Regions from separate parts of the Streptosporangium becharense genome, predicted to be linked through region 2. Evidence: riboswitches for the same ligand, from Rfam matches in the RefSeq annotation. Region 2 holds a riboswitch; the other holds the start of a gene.
The links. A riboswitch is a leader RNA that binds a small molecule or an ion and turns the genes downstream of it on or off. The one in region 2 is predicted to bind cobalamin.

Region 1 (5,361 bases), 850 kb from region 2:
GTACACACCGGCGATCAGCGAGGGGGTGAGCACCTCGGCGGGAGTGCCGCAGGCGGCCACCGCGCCGTCGGCCAGCACGTACAGCCGGTCGCAGAAGTAGGCGGCGAGGTTGAGGTCGTGCAGGGCGACCAGGGCCGTGGCCGGTAGGCGGCGCAGCAGCGTGAGCACCTCCAACTGGTGACGCACGTCGAGATGGTTGGTCGGCTCGTCGAGCACGAGCAGCGCCGGCTGCTGGGCCAGGGCACGGGCGATCAGCACCCGTTGCTTCTCACCGCCGGAGAGCCGGGCGTAGGGGCGGTCACCCAGACCGGCCGCGTCGACCGCCTCCAGCGAGGCGGCCACCAGACGGTGGTCCTCGACGGTGTCGCCGTCGAGGAGCCGCTTGTGCGGGGTGCGTCCCATGGCCACGACCTCCCGGACGGTGAGGTCGAAGTCGCCGCCCGGCTCCTGGACGACCGCGGCCACCACGCTGGCCAGCGCGCGGACGCTCAGCGACCAGGCGTCGCGTCCCCCGACGAGCACCTGCCCGGTGTCGGGCCGCAGCACCCGGTACACGGCGCGCAGCAGGGTGGACTTCCCGCTGCCGTTGGGGCCGACCAGCCCGACCACCTCACCGGGGGCGGCGTTCAACGACAGGTCGTGGACGATCCTGCGTGCTCCGGCGCTGAGTGAGACGTCCTCGATCCGCAGATCGGCGCCGCCGGGATCGCCGGGGCCGGTCCTGTCGTCCCGGGCGCCTGTGGAGCCCGCGTCGTTCCTGCTGCCCTTGCCGCTCCTGCCGTTCATGTCGTCGATGTCGTTCACGCCGCGTGCGCCTCACGGCGGCGGGCCTGCCGGCGCATCAGCCACAGGAAGAACGGGCCGCCGCACAGCGCGGTCAGCACGCCCACCGGGATCTCCTGCGGGGCGGTGACCGTGCGGGCGGCGACGTCGGCGCAGACGAGGAAGGCCGCCCCGCCGAGCGCCGCGGCCGGTATCAACCGGCGGTGGTCGCCGCCGACGACGAGGCGCGCGGCGTGCGGCGTCATCAGCCCGACGAAGCCGATGGGCCCGGTGGCGGCGACGAGCACCCCGGTCACCACCGAGAGCAGGACGAACATCCGGACGCGGAAGCCGCGCACGTCCAGGCCCATGGTGGCGGCGGCCTCCTCGCCGGCGAGCAGCAGGTTGAGCGACCGGCCCTGCAGGAACAACGCGACGGTGGCGGCCGTCAGCACGGCCGCCGGCAGCCACAGCGTCTCCCAGTGCACCCCGCCGAGCCCGCCGAGCGTCCAGGAGAGCACCTCTCGCGACTCGTTCTCCCGGTCCGCCGTCAGCAGCAGGAAACTGGTCAGCGCCGAGAACACCGAGGCGACGGCGACCCCGGCCAGCACCAGGTGGACGGAGGTGATCCGGCCGCCGACCCGGGCCGTCACGTACACCAGTGACAGCGCCGCCAGCGCACCGGCGAAGGCCGCCAGCGACAGGGACGGCCGGGTGCCGAACAGCGCGAAGCCGGAGACGATCGTCAGAACGGCGCCGAAGGAGGCACCGGAGGAGATGCCGAGCAGGTAGGGGTCGGCCAGCGGGTTGCGGACCAGCGCCTGCATCGCCGTGCCGACGACCGCCAGCCCGGCGCCGGTGACCGCGCCGAGCAGCACGCGCGGGGCCCGCACGTCGAAGACGATCGTCTCGCGTGTCCGCGTCCAGGTGACCTCGGACGGCCACGGCAGGCCGGCGCGGTGGCCGAGGACGCCCCACACCTCGCCGGCGGGCACCCGCACCGAACCGAGGCCGAGCCCCACCGTCATCGAGACCAGCAGGGCGGCCGTCAGCAGGACCAGGACGAGCGCGTACGGCGGGCGGGACCGCCGGGCGGCTCCCCCGGCGAGGCGGGGAAGGCGGCGCCGGAGCGCCGGTCCGGTCACCGGAACCGCTCGGGATGCAGTTGCCCGGCCAGTTCCTCCACGGCCTGCGGGGGCCGCACGCCGACGACGGTCGCGGTGAGCGGCAGCACCGCGAACCTGCGGTTCTTCACGGCGGGGACGTCGGCGAGGGCCGGCTGCGACTGCAGGAACCTCTTCTTCTCGGCCACGTTCCCCGGGTCGCCGTAGTCGTAGATGACGATGACCTCGGGCCTGCGGTCGACGACCTGCTCCCAGGAGACGTCGCCGAACACCTTGTCGAGGTCGCCGAAGACGTTGCTGCCGCCGGCCAGGCGGATGATCTCCTGGCCGATGCCGGTGCCCCCGGCGGTGAACGCCGTCTTGTCTCCGCTGTCGTAGACGAACACCGGCACCGGCCGGACGCCGCCGAGCTTGCCGGTGACCGCGTCGACACGCCGCTGCATGTCCTGCACGAGTCGTTCGGCCCGGTCGGCGACCCCGAAGATCTTCCCGACGGTGCGGATCTCCTCGTGCACGTGGTCCATGGTCAGCCGGCCGGCCGCGCAGTACTCCAGGTTGAGGTGGGTGTCGATGCCCGCGTCGGCGAACGCCTTGCGGGAGCGGCCCTCCTTCTCCGCGAACGCACTGCCGTAGCCGCCGTAGACCAGGTCGGGCCCGGCCTCCAGCACGGTCTCGAAGGAGGGCTCCTTGGCCGACAGCTCCGGGATGCGCTCGTACGCCTGCCGGTACTGCGCCAGCACCTCGGAGTCGGGGAAGGCCGTGCCGGCCATCGAGGACTCCAGGCCCAGGGCCAGCATCAGCTCGGCCGGGTGCTGGTGGATGGTCACCACCCGTGACGGGGGCCTCCGGTAGGTGGTGCGCACCCCGCAGTTGTCCACCGTCACCGGGAAACCGGCCGCGGCGGCGCCCGGCCGGGCCCCTCCCGGGCCGCCCGCCCGGGTGCCACCCGGGTCGCCTGCGCCGCCGCAGGCGGTCAGGAGCAGGGCGGCGACGGCCGACACGATGCCGCCGACGACGGCCGGACGGCGGGGACGCCGCCCGCCGGAACCGCCGGGAGATGGGGGAATGCCGAACACAGGAGCCTCCTGAGGTGTCCACGCGCCTCGAACGGACGTCGCGACGGCCCAGTCTCCTGACTCCCGGATCGGCGCTCACCCCGACCTTCCCGCTCGCGCAGTGGTCGACGTGGGGTTCGCTCCCCGGTCACAGTGGCGGGACCGTGCCGGACTCACACCGGCTTCCTGGTTTCCGTCGCGGTGACGATTAAAGCAGCATCCCCGTGCGTCACGACCGGCGGGGCGCCGTGGACGCGGACCGTGCTCACCGCACGGTGAGCACGGCCTCGCCCCACGGGCGACGGCCGGCCAGGTCACCGATCGCCGCGGAGCCGGATTGTCGGAGGGTGACGCTACGGTGGCGTCGGCCGAGCTTCGGTCTCCCGGCGGCAGGCCGGGCATCGACACGGAAGGCACCAGCACATGACCGTCGCCCTCACCGGTGACCCCCGCCCCGGCGGCGGGCGGGCCGGGCTCCCCCGCCCCCTTGCGAGCGTTGTGGGGTCCGCGCGTGGCTGACCGCAAGCACGGCCGCCCCGCGCCGGAGACGCACTCGACCGTCGCGGCCGAAGACTGGTACGGCGACGACCTGTCGGGGCAGAGCCACGAGCGGGTCGCCTTCGTCGGCGTGGACATGACCGAGACGGAGAGCCGGGGTGCGGTCTTCTCCGAGTGCACCTTCCAGGATGTCCGTTTCAATGCCTCCACGCACTCCGACACGGCGTTCCTGAACTGCACCTTCGTCCGGTGCACGTTCTTCGACGCCACCTTCACCAGGTGCAAGTTCGTCGGCAGCGTGTTCGACCGCTGCACCTTCGACCTGCTGAAGGTCAGCGGCGGAGACTGGTCGTTCGCCGGCCTGCCCGGGGCCGACCTGCACAGCGCCTCCTTCGTCGACGTGCGGCTGCGTGAGGCCGACCTCACCGGCGCGCGCTGCGAGGGCGCCACGCTCCGCGGGGCCGACCTGGCGGGCGCCTGGCTGCACAGCGCCAAGCTCTCCCGTTGCGACCTGCGGGGCAGCGAGCTGTCCTCCCTCGACCCGTTCAATGTCGAGATGAAAGGCGCGATCGTCGACATCCAGCAGGCCGTGGTGATCGCCGAGGCTCTGGGCCTGGAGGTGCGTCCCGGCTGAGCCGCCGGCGCCCGCCCAGCCCCGGCCCGGGGCACGATCGCGTCCAGGCCGGGGCCCAGCCGGCGGGGGGGCGATCGCACCCGAGCCGGAGCCCGGGTGCGATCGCCCCCCGCCGGGCGTCACCTGGTGGCGCCGGCCACCCACTTCGGCGCGCCGTACTGGTAGGCGCCGAGGCTCGGGACGGGGTCCGTCGAGCCGTCGTTCACACCGGGCAGCGGGATCGCCGCGTTCCGCGCCGGCGAGGCCTCGGACAGCCGGTAGTCGTGCCGCGCCGGGTCGGCGAACAGCGGGTCCACGTCGGCCGGCAGGTTGTTGGACAGCACCATGCCGCCGTTCGTGGCGTCCTTCAGCCCCCGGATCGGGCCGATGTTGTTGTACACCTTGGTGCCGGTCGAGGCGTTCGGCTCCTTGACGTAGAACATCGTCATGCCGCCGGTGTTGTTGTAGACGAGGTTGTCGCGCGAGCCGCTGCCCAGGCCGTTGAGCATGACGGTGCCCTCGGAGTTCCCCCACCCCACGTTGTTCGCGATGGTGATGTTGCTCTGCCCGTTGTCGGCGTAGACACCGGAGACCGCGAACGAGGTGACGCCCGCCGGCGGGGTGCCGTCGTGCAGGACGTTGTGATCGATCGAGGTCCGCAGCATGTCGGCGGCGCAGCAGGTGTAGATCGCGGCCGTGTCCAGGCTCAGCCGGGCGTACAGCGAGATGTCGTTGTAGGCGATCCGGTCCGGGCCGGGCGTGCCCCCGATGACGGTGTCCCACTGCAGGTTGACGCCGCTGCGGCCGACCCGGTAGATGGTGTTGTTCGTCACCGTCTGGCTGTTGCCCTGCACGGCGACCCCCGCCGCGTAGGTGCCCATGTAGTCCACGTCGTGGATCATGTTGTTGTGCGCGGTGTTCCGCTGCCCGCGCAGGGCGATGCCGTTGCCGGCGCTCAGCGAGAGGTCGCTGTTGACGACCTTGTTGTCCGTGCCGTTGAGGACGATGCCGGTGTCGGCGACGCCCCTGGTCACGGTCGATCCGCAGTCGGTGCCTCCGCGGGTGATGTCGGTGTAGTGGGACAGGTACGTGCCGGTGACGCCGTCGATCGTGACGCCGGTGCTGGCCACGCCGGTCTCGATGGTCGAGGCGAAGAGGCCGACGCCCGCGACCGTCGTGTGGCTCGCGTTCCTCAGGTCGAAGGCCAGCGACCGGGTCTTCGCCTCGATCACGTGCCGGTTGGGGGTGTCCTCGCCGTAGAGGTAGAGCCGCTTGCCGGCCGGGTCGTAGAACCAGGTGCCGGGGTGGG
Region 2 (5,361 bases):
TTGTCACAGGCCAGGGTTCCGGGCGGCGACATCACTCCGTTCATCGACGAGGCCGAACAAGTCGCCCAGCGGATCAAGCAGTACAAGATGGCCGCGGTCCGCCTGGTCGGCGGTTCGCTGACCCATGCAGTGGAGGTGTTCTCGCGGGTCAACAGCAGCGGTCAGTCGATGACGCCGGATCAGATGGTGACCGCGCTGACCTACGCCACGACCGGCCCGGACAGCCTTGCCGACCGGATGGAGGCCATCCAGGAACGCATCGCGGTCTCGGGCTTCGGCGAGATACCCTCACTCACGATCTTCCGCGCCATCCTTGCGATCTCTGGAGAGGAGGACGTACAGGACACCCGTTGGGAGGCCCTGGCCAAGCGAGTGGAGGGTGGGCTGCTCTCCGCGGTGGAAGCCACCGACCTCGCCCTGGAACAGGCGGTTGACTTCCTCCGGTCCCATGCCGGGGTTCCGCTGGCACGCCTGGTCCCTTACAACCTGCAGATCATGCTGCTGGCCGCCTTCTTCCACTTCTGCCCAGAGCCCGACAAACGGCAACTCGTCTTGCTGAGGCGATGGTTCTGGACGACCTCGTGGTCCGGGCACTTCGCCGGAGCCAACACCACCCAGGTCAGGCAGTCACTCCAAGAGATCAAGGACTTCGCTGCGGGGAACGGCACCCTCCGCCTCGGCGACCAGCACGCCCGACCTTTTCCACAACGTTTCGATCTGCGTAGCGCGCGAGTACGGGCTTTCATCCTGTGGGAGCTCAAGGAGTTTCCCCATCGCGTCAACCCCGACGGGACTTCTCTCGATCCCAAGAATCTGCTGGCCACATCCCATACCGAGGCATACCGGCACGTTGTCAATAGGCGTGGCATAGAGGGAACGTCCAGTCCGGCCAATCGACTGGTGATGACGACACCCTCCCGGATCTCCGTGCGGCAGGCGTTGATCGATCTGGACCCTTTGACGGAGGAAGCTGTGACACGCACGCACGGCATTTCCCACGAGGCCCTGCGCCGGCTCCGGGAAGGGGACGACGCGGGATTCATCGAAGTCCGTCTGGCGGACCTGGCCGCCAGAGAGCGGGAGTTCATGGCCGAGCTGGGTGTCAAACACGCCGACGAGCTCCTGGGAGAGGCTGATATCGACACGGAGTGAACGGCCTCCGCCCCTCGGAGGGAGGCGGTGGCGCAACGATTGAACGCGCCGCCGTTCCTCACCGCCGACCGGCGGGCGGGGTTCACCCGTCCGCGCGCCCGCCAGGACGCGGCTTGCGCGTTTCCGCCCTTTCAGAACCCGGTAGTACAGGCAACGGGCTGCGCCTCCCGACCCGAGGCGTGCGGGACGGGCCGGCGACGCGTCGCGGCGGGGTGAAGGCGTACAGGTCCAGGATGTCGGGCGGCGCGGCGACACCCGGGCCGCCCGCCCGCACCCAGGCCGCGACGTCCTCCGTCGCCGCCGGATCGTTCACCAGCCCCAACCACACCGGGCGGCCACCGGCGGCCCGTCCCGCGGCCGAGGGCCGCACCACGACCACGTTGGCCCGTTCGCACACGCCCAGGCACTCCGAGACGCCCACCGGCATCCGCTCGCTGAGATACGCGACCTGCTCCGCGTGATCGACGCCGCGCACCTTGGACGTGCCGCAGCAGCAGTCACGGCACACGGTGACCCGGCACGGCACCGGATCGGTCGTCCCCATGGGCATACCGACGCTTCCTCCTCCCCGGGGAGATCCGCCCCGGCTTCGTCGAGGAGGCGACCGCGCGAGTCTCCTGGCTCTCGGGTCACCGCTCGCCCCGGCCTTCCCACCCGCGTGCGGGCAGTGGCGTCGTCGGGGTCCGCTCGCCGATCACAGTGGCGGGACCGCGCCGGATTCGCACCGGTTTCCTCGTTCCGCCGTCGCCTACCCGGCCATACTGACACAGCACTACAACTCCGACATAACGGCGACACGGAGTGGACAGGATCACCGCACCCCGGAACACCGGTGACCGCCCGCCGCGAACGGGACGACGCGCGCGGACGTACGGTGGATCACGAATACGCCGGTTTCCTACCGGATGGAGTTCCGGGAACCGCCCTGACCGGTCAGGGAGCCAGGCGGGTCAGGCCGTCGCGGACCCGGACCGTCGCCGGATGGTCGGGCCCGTACAGGCGGCCGAGATCGTCGAGCAGGCCGGCGAGCGTGCTCCGGGCGGACTCGACGTCACCCGTGCTCTTCTGCAGCTCACCGATCTGCCTGCGCAGTTCCAGGGTCCGCGGGTCGTCCGCCGAATACGCCCGCAACTCGTCGGCGAGCAGAGCGTGCATCAAGCGGAGCGCCAGGCCGCTGTCGCCGAGATGCACATGACAGGTGGCCTCCTGCATGCGGCACTGGAAGACCCGCTCATCGTCGGCGTGGTACCGCTTCGCCAGATCCACGGCGAGCCGGTGGAAGGCGGGGGCGGCGCGGCGGTGGTCTCCGGCCTTTCCCCGACCCGCTTGGCCAGCAGCGGCAGAACGAACTCGTCCAGCTCAGGCGGGACGTCGGGCCGGAACCGCCGCACCCGGGGCGGCGCGGTGTGGATCTGCTGCTCGTACACGCCGTACTCGGTGGGTCCCGTGAACAGCCTCCTCCCGGTGAGCAGTTCGTGCAGGACGCACCCGAGGGCGTAAAGGTCGCTCTGCGGCGCGAGCGTCCCGCCCCGGATCTGCTCAGGCGGCATGTAGGACGCGGTACCCATCATCTGACCGGTCCGGGTGAGCCGGGACAGCCGCTTGTCGTAGCTGCCCCAGACCTCCCCCATGCCTCCCTTGCCGAGGTGCACCTCGTCGAGTTCGTACCGTTCGAGGATGACCGTACGCTCAGCCACCGCGCCTCCGGGCGTCACAGAGAGAAGATCGACAAGGGGAATCCACTCGGGGGTGGAGGGTTCCATCGAGGAGACCGTCGAAGCCGGACCGCACCAGATCGTCGCCGATCCTCCTGATCTCGTGGACGGAGTCCTCGAAGGCCAGGAGCCGGCGGAAGGCGTCGCCGTACGCGCGTTGCTCGTCGATGGGCAGGCGCGGCAGCCGGGCACGACGAGGGTCCATCCGGGTGGAGGAGCCCAGGCGCGTGCTGGTCTCCCCGGTGACCCGAAGGCAGCCGGCGAGGAAGTGCGGGTCGAGCCGCTCGGGGTCCGTCCGGAACAGCAGGAGCTGTGGTCCGAGCGCGGCCCCGCCCTCCCGCATCACCCGGACGACCGTGTCGCCGCGGGGAACGAGCGGGGCGACGACATCACCCCGCTCGGTGACGATCAGCCCGGGTTCGTCCTCGGTGCGTCCGCTGGGAGCGCGGCCGAGCAACAGGTCCTTGGCCGTCAGGACGGGAAGGCCCCCCTCCTCGACGCTCATCCTGAGCGGCCCTTGATGGACGGTCACCACTCCGGCCCTGGCCAGTTCCCCGACGCTGGTCATCGGCAGGTCCCGCCGCCGTTCCAGAGGTGCCAGCCCGGGGATGTCCAGCCCCGCGAGAGCCGCCACCGCGCGGTTGCGCGCTTCGGTGAACGCCGACGGCCTCGACTGGCTCTGGCCGCTCACCCGGTGCACGGGGGTGAGCGCGACCTCCTCGTCGAGCAGGTCGATGATCCGCACGGTACGGGCGGCGGCGGGCGGCTCGGCGCCGGCGGTGTAGGCCCGCCACGCGCGGTGTCGGGGTGGCGAGCAGGGGCGGCACCTCGACGTATCGGCCGTGCCGGCGCAGCGACGGGCCCGCTGGCGCAGCCGAAGCCGGGATGGGTCTCGCTCAAGGACTTCACCGTCGTCCCCTACAACGGCAGGCACCTGGTCCACGCGACGACGCACGACACGGGGACGAGGTGGGGTTCGATGAGCTTCGGCCTGTTCACGAACTGGCCGGAGATGGCCTCGGCCAGCCAGAACGCGATGTCCTCCTCCGCTGTGGCGCCCACGCTCTTCTACTTCGCCCCGAAGAACATCTGGGTGCTCGCCTACCAGTGGGGCGGGACCGCTTTCTCCTACAGGACGTCGAGCGACCCCACCAACCCGAATGGCTGGTCATCGCAGCAGGTGCTCTTCTCCGGAAGCATCTCCGGCTCCGGAACAGGCCCCATCGACCAGACGCTCATCGGTGACGGCACGAACATGTATCTGTTCTTCGCCGGCGACAACGGCAAGATCTACCGGGCCGGCATGCCTATCGGGAATTTCCCGGGCAGCTTCGGCACGACATCGACGGTGGTCATGAGCGACACGACGAACAACCTGTTCGAAGCCGTTCAGGTCTACAAGCTCCAGGGCCAGAACCGCTACCTCATGATCGTCGAGGCGATCGGCTCGCAGGGACGTTACTTCCGCTCGTTCACGGCCACCAGCCTGAACGGTTCGTGGACACCGCAGGCCGCGACCGAGGGCAATCCCTTCGCCGGCAAGGCCAACAGCGGCGCCACCTGGACCAACGACATCAGCCACGGCGAACTGATCCGCACCGGTCCCGATCAGACCATGACCGTTGATCCCTGCAATCTGCAGTTGCTCTACCAGGGACGCAACCCCGACTCCGGCGGCGACTACGGCCTCCTGCCCTACCGGCCGGGTCTGCTGACACTGCAGCGCTGACGACGTAACACGGGGTCCGGCTCGGAGGGAGCCGGCGCGTCGGGCCCGCACGCCGCCTCCAGCAGGTGGTCCCCGACGGAAGCGGTTGGCGTCCAGGCTCTCGACCGTCGAGAAGAGCACCTCGGTGTGGTCGGCGATGTGGCTGGTGTGGTTGAGCAGCGAGGCCGCCGTCCGCGGTGGCGGTCGCGGGGCGCGCCGCGAGCAGCGCGACGGCCAGGATCGCGGCTCCCAACCGCGAGGCGAACGTACCGAATCGACGAATGGTCATGGCGCCCAGCATGCGTCTTCCGCTTCACGTACCGGCTTGCTCTGCGGCGCGACCGCCGTAGGCACGTGGTAAGGCGGGCTTACTCACTGCGCGCCGCCGGCCGCACGGTGGAGGCGATCGGCTCGCTCCCGCGGACTCGACGGAACCGGCCGGGACGGTGATCACCGCAGTGATCGCTGCGGTGATCGCCGTCCCGGCCCCCGATCGGCACCGGCCGGTGCCGTCTCATGATCCGGCTTCTCAGCCCCGGTTCCAGGTCCACTTCTGGTTGTTGCCGCCCCAGCAGGAGTAGACCTGAAGCTGGGTCCCGTTACCGGTGCCGTTGTTGGCGGCGTCGAGACACAGACCCGACTGGACGTTCACGATCGAGTCGTCCGAGTTGACGCGCCACTTCTGGTTGTCACCGCCCCAGCAGGAGTAGATCTGCACCTTGGCCCCGTTGCCGGTGCCGGCGGCGTCCAGGCACTTGCCGCCGAGAACGCGGAACTCCTGTGCCG

Region 1: another riboswitch for cobalamin. It lies ahead of F4562_RS00045 (ABC transporter substrate-binding protein); the one in region 2 lies ahead of F4562_RS03735 ((2Fe-2S) ferredoxin domain-containing protein).

What each region holds. Positions count from the first base shown of each region.
Region 1 is NZ_JACHMP010000001.1:5,109-10,469, forward strand. It holds gene F4562_RS00035 (ABC transporter ATP-binding protein) at 1-804, opposite strand, end outside; gene F4562_RS00040 (FecCD family ABC transporter permease) at 801-1,907, opposite strand; gene F4562_RS00045 (ABC transporter substrate-binding protein) at 1,904-2,962, opposite strand; cobalamin riboswitch at 2,992-3,174, opposite strand; gene F4562_RS00050 (pentapeptide repeat-containing protein) at 3,453-4,073, shown strand; gene F4562_RS00055 (right-handed parallel beta-helix repeat-containing protein) at 4,193-5,361, opposite strand, start outside.
Region 2 is NZ_JACHMP010000001.1:853,301-858,661, forward strand. It holds gene F4562_RS03730 (DUF262 domain-containing protein) at 1-1,152, shown strand, start outside; gene F4562_RS03735 ((2Fe-2S) ferredoxin domain-containing protein) at 1,235-1,702, opposite strand; cobalamin riboswitch at 1,743-1,944, opposite strand; gene F4562_RS03740 (hypothetical protein) at 2,086-2,307, opposite strand; gene F4562_RS03745 (protein kinase domain-containing protein) at 2,307-2,849, opposite strand; gene F4562_RS03750 (hypothetical protein) at 2,842-3,612, opposite strand; gene F4562_RS03755 (glycoside hydrolase family 62 protein) at 3,667-4,596, shown strand; gene F4562_RS03760 (endo-1,4-beta-xylanase) at 5,105-5,361, opposite strand, start outside.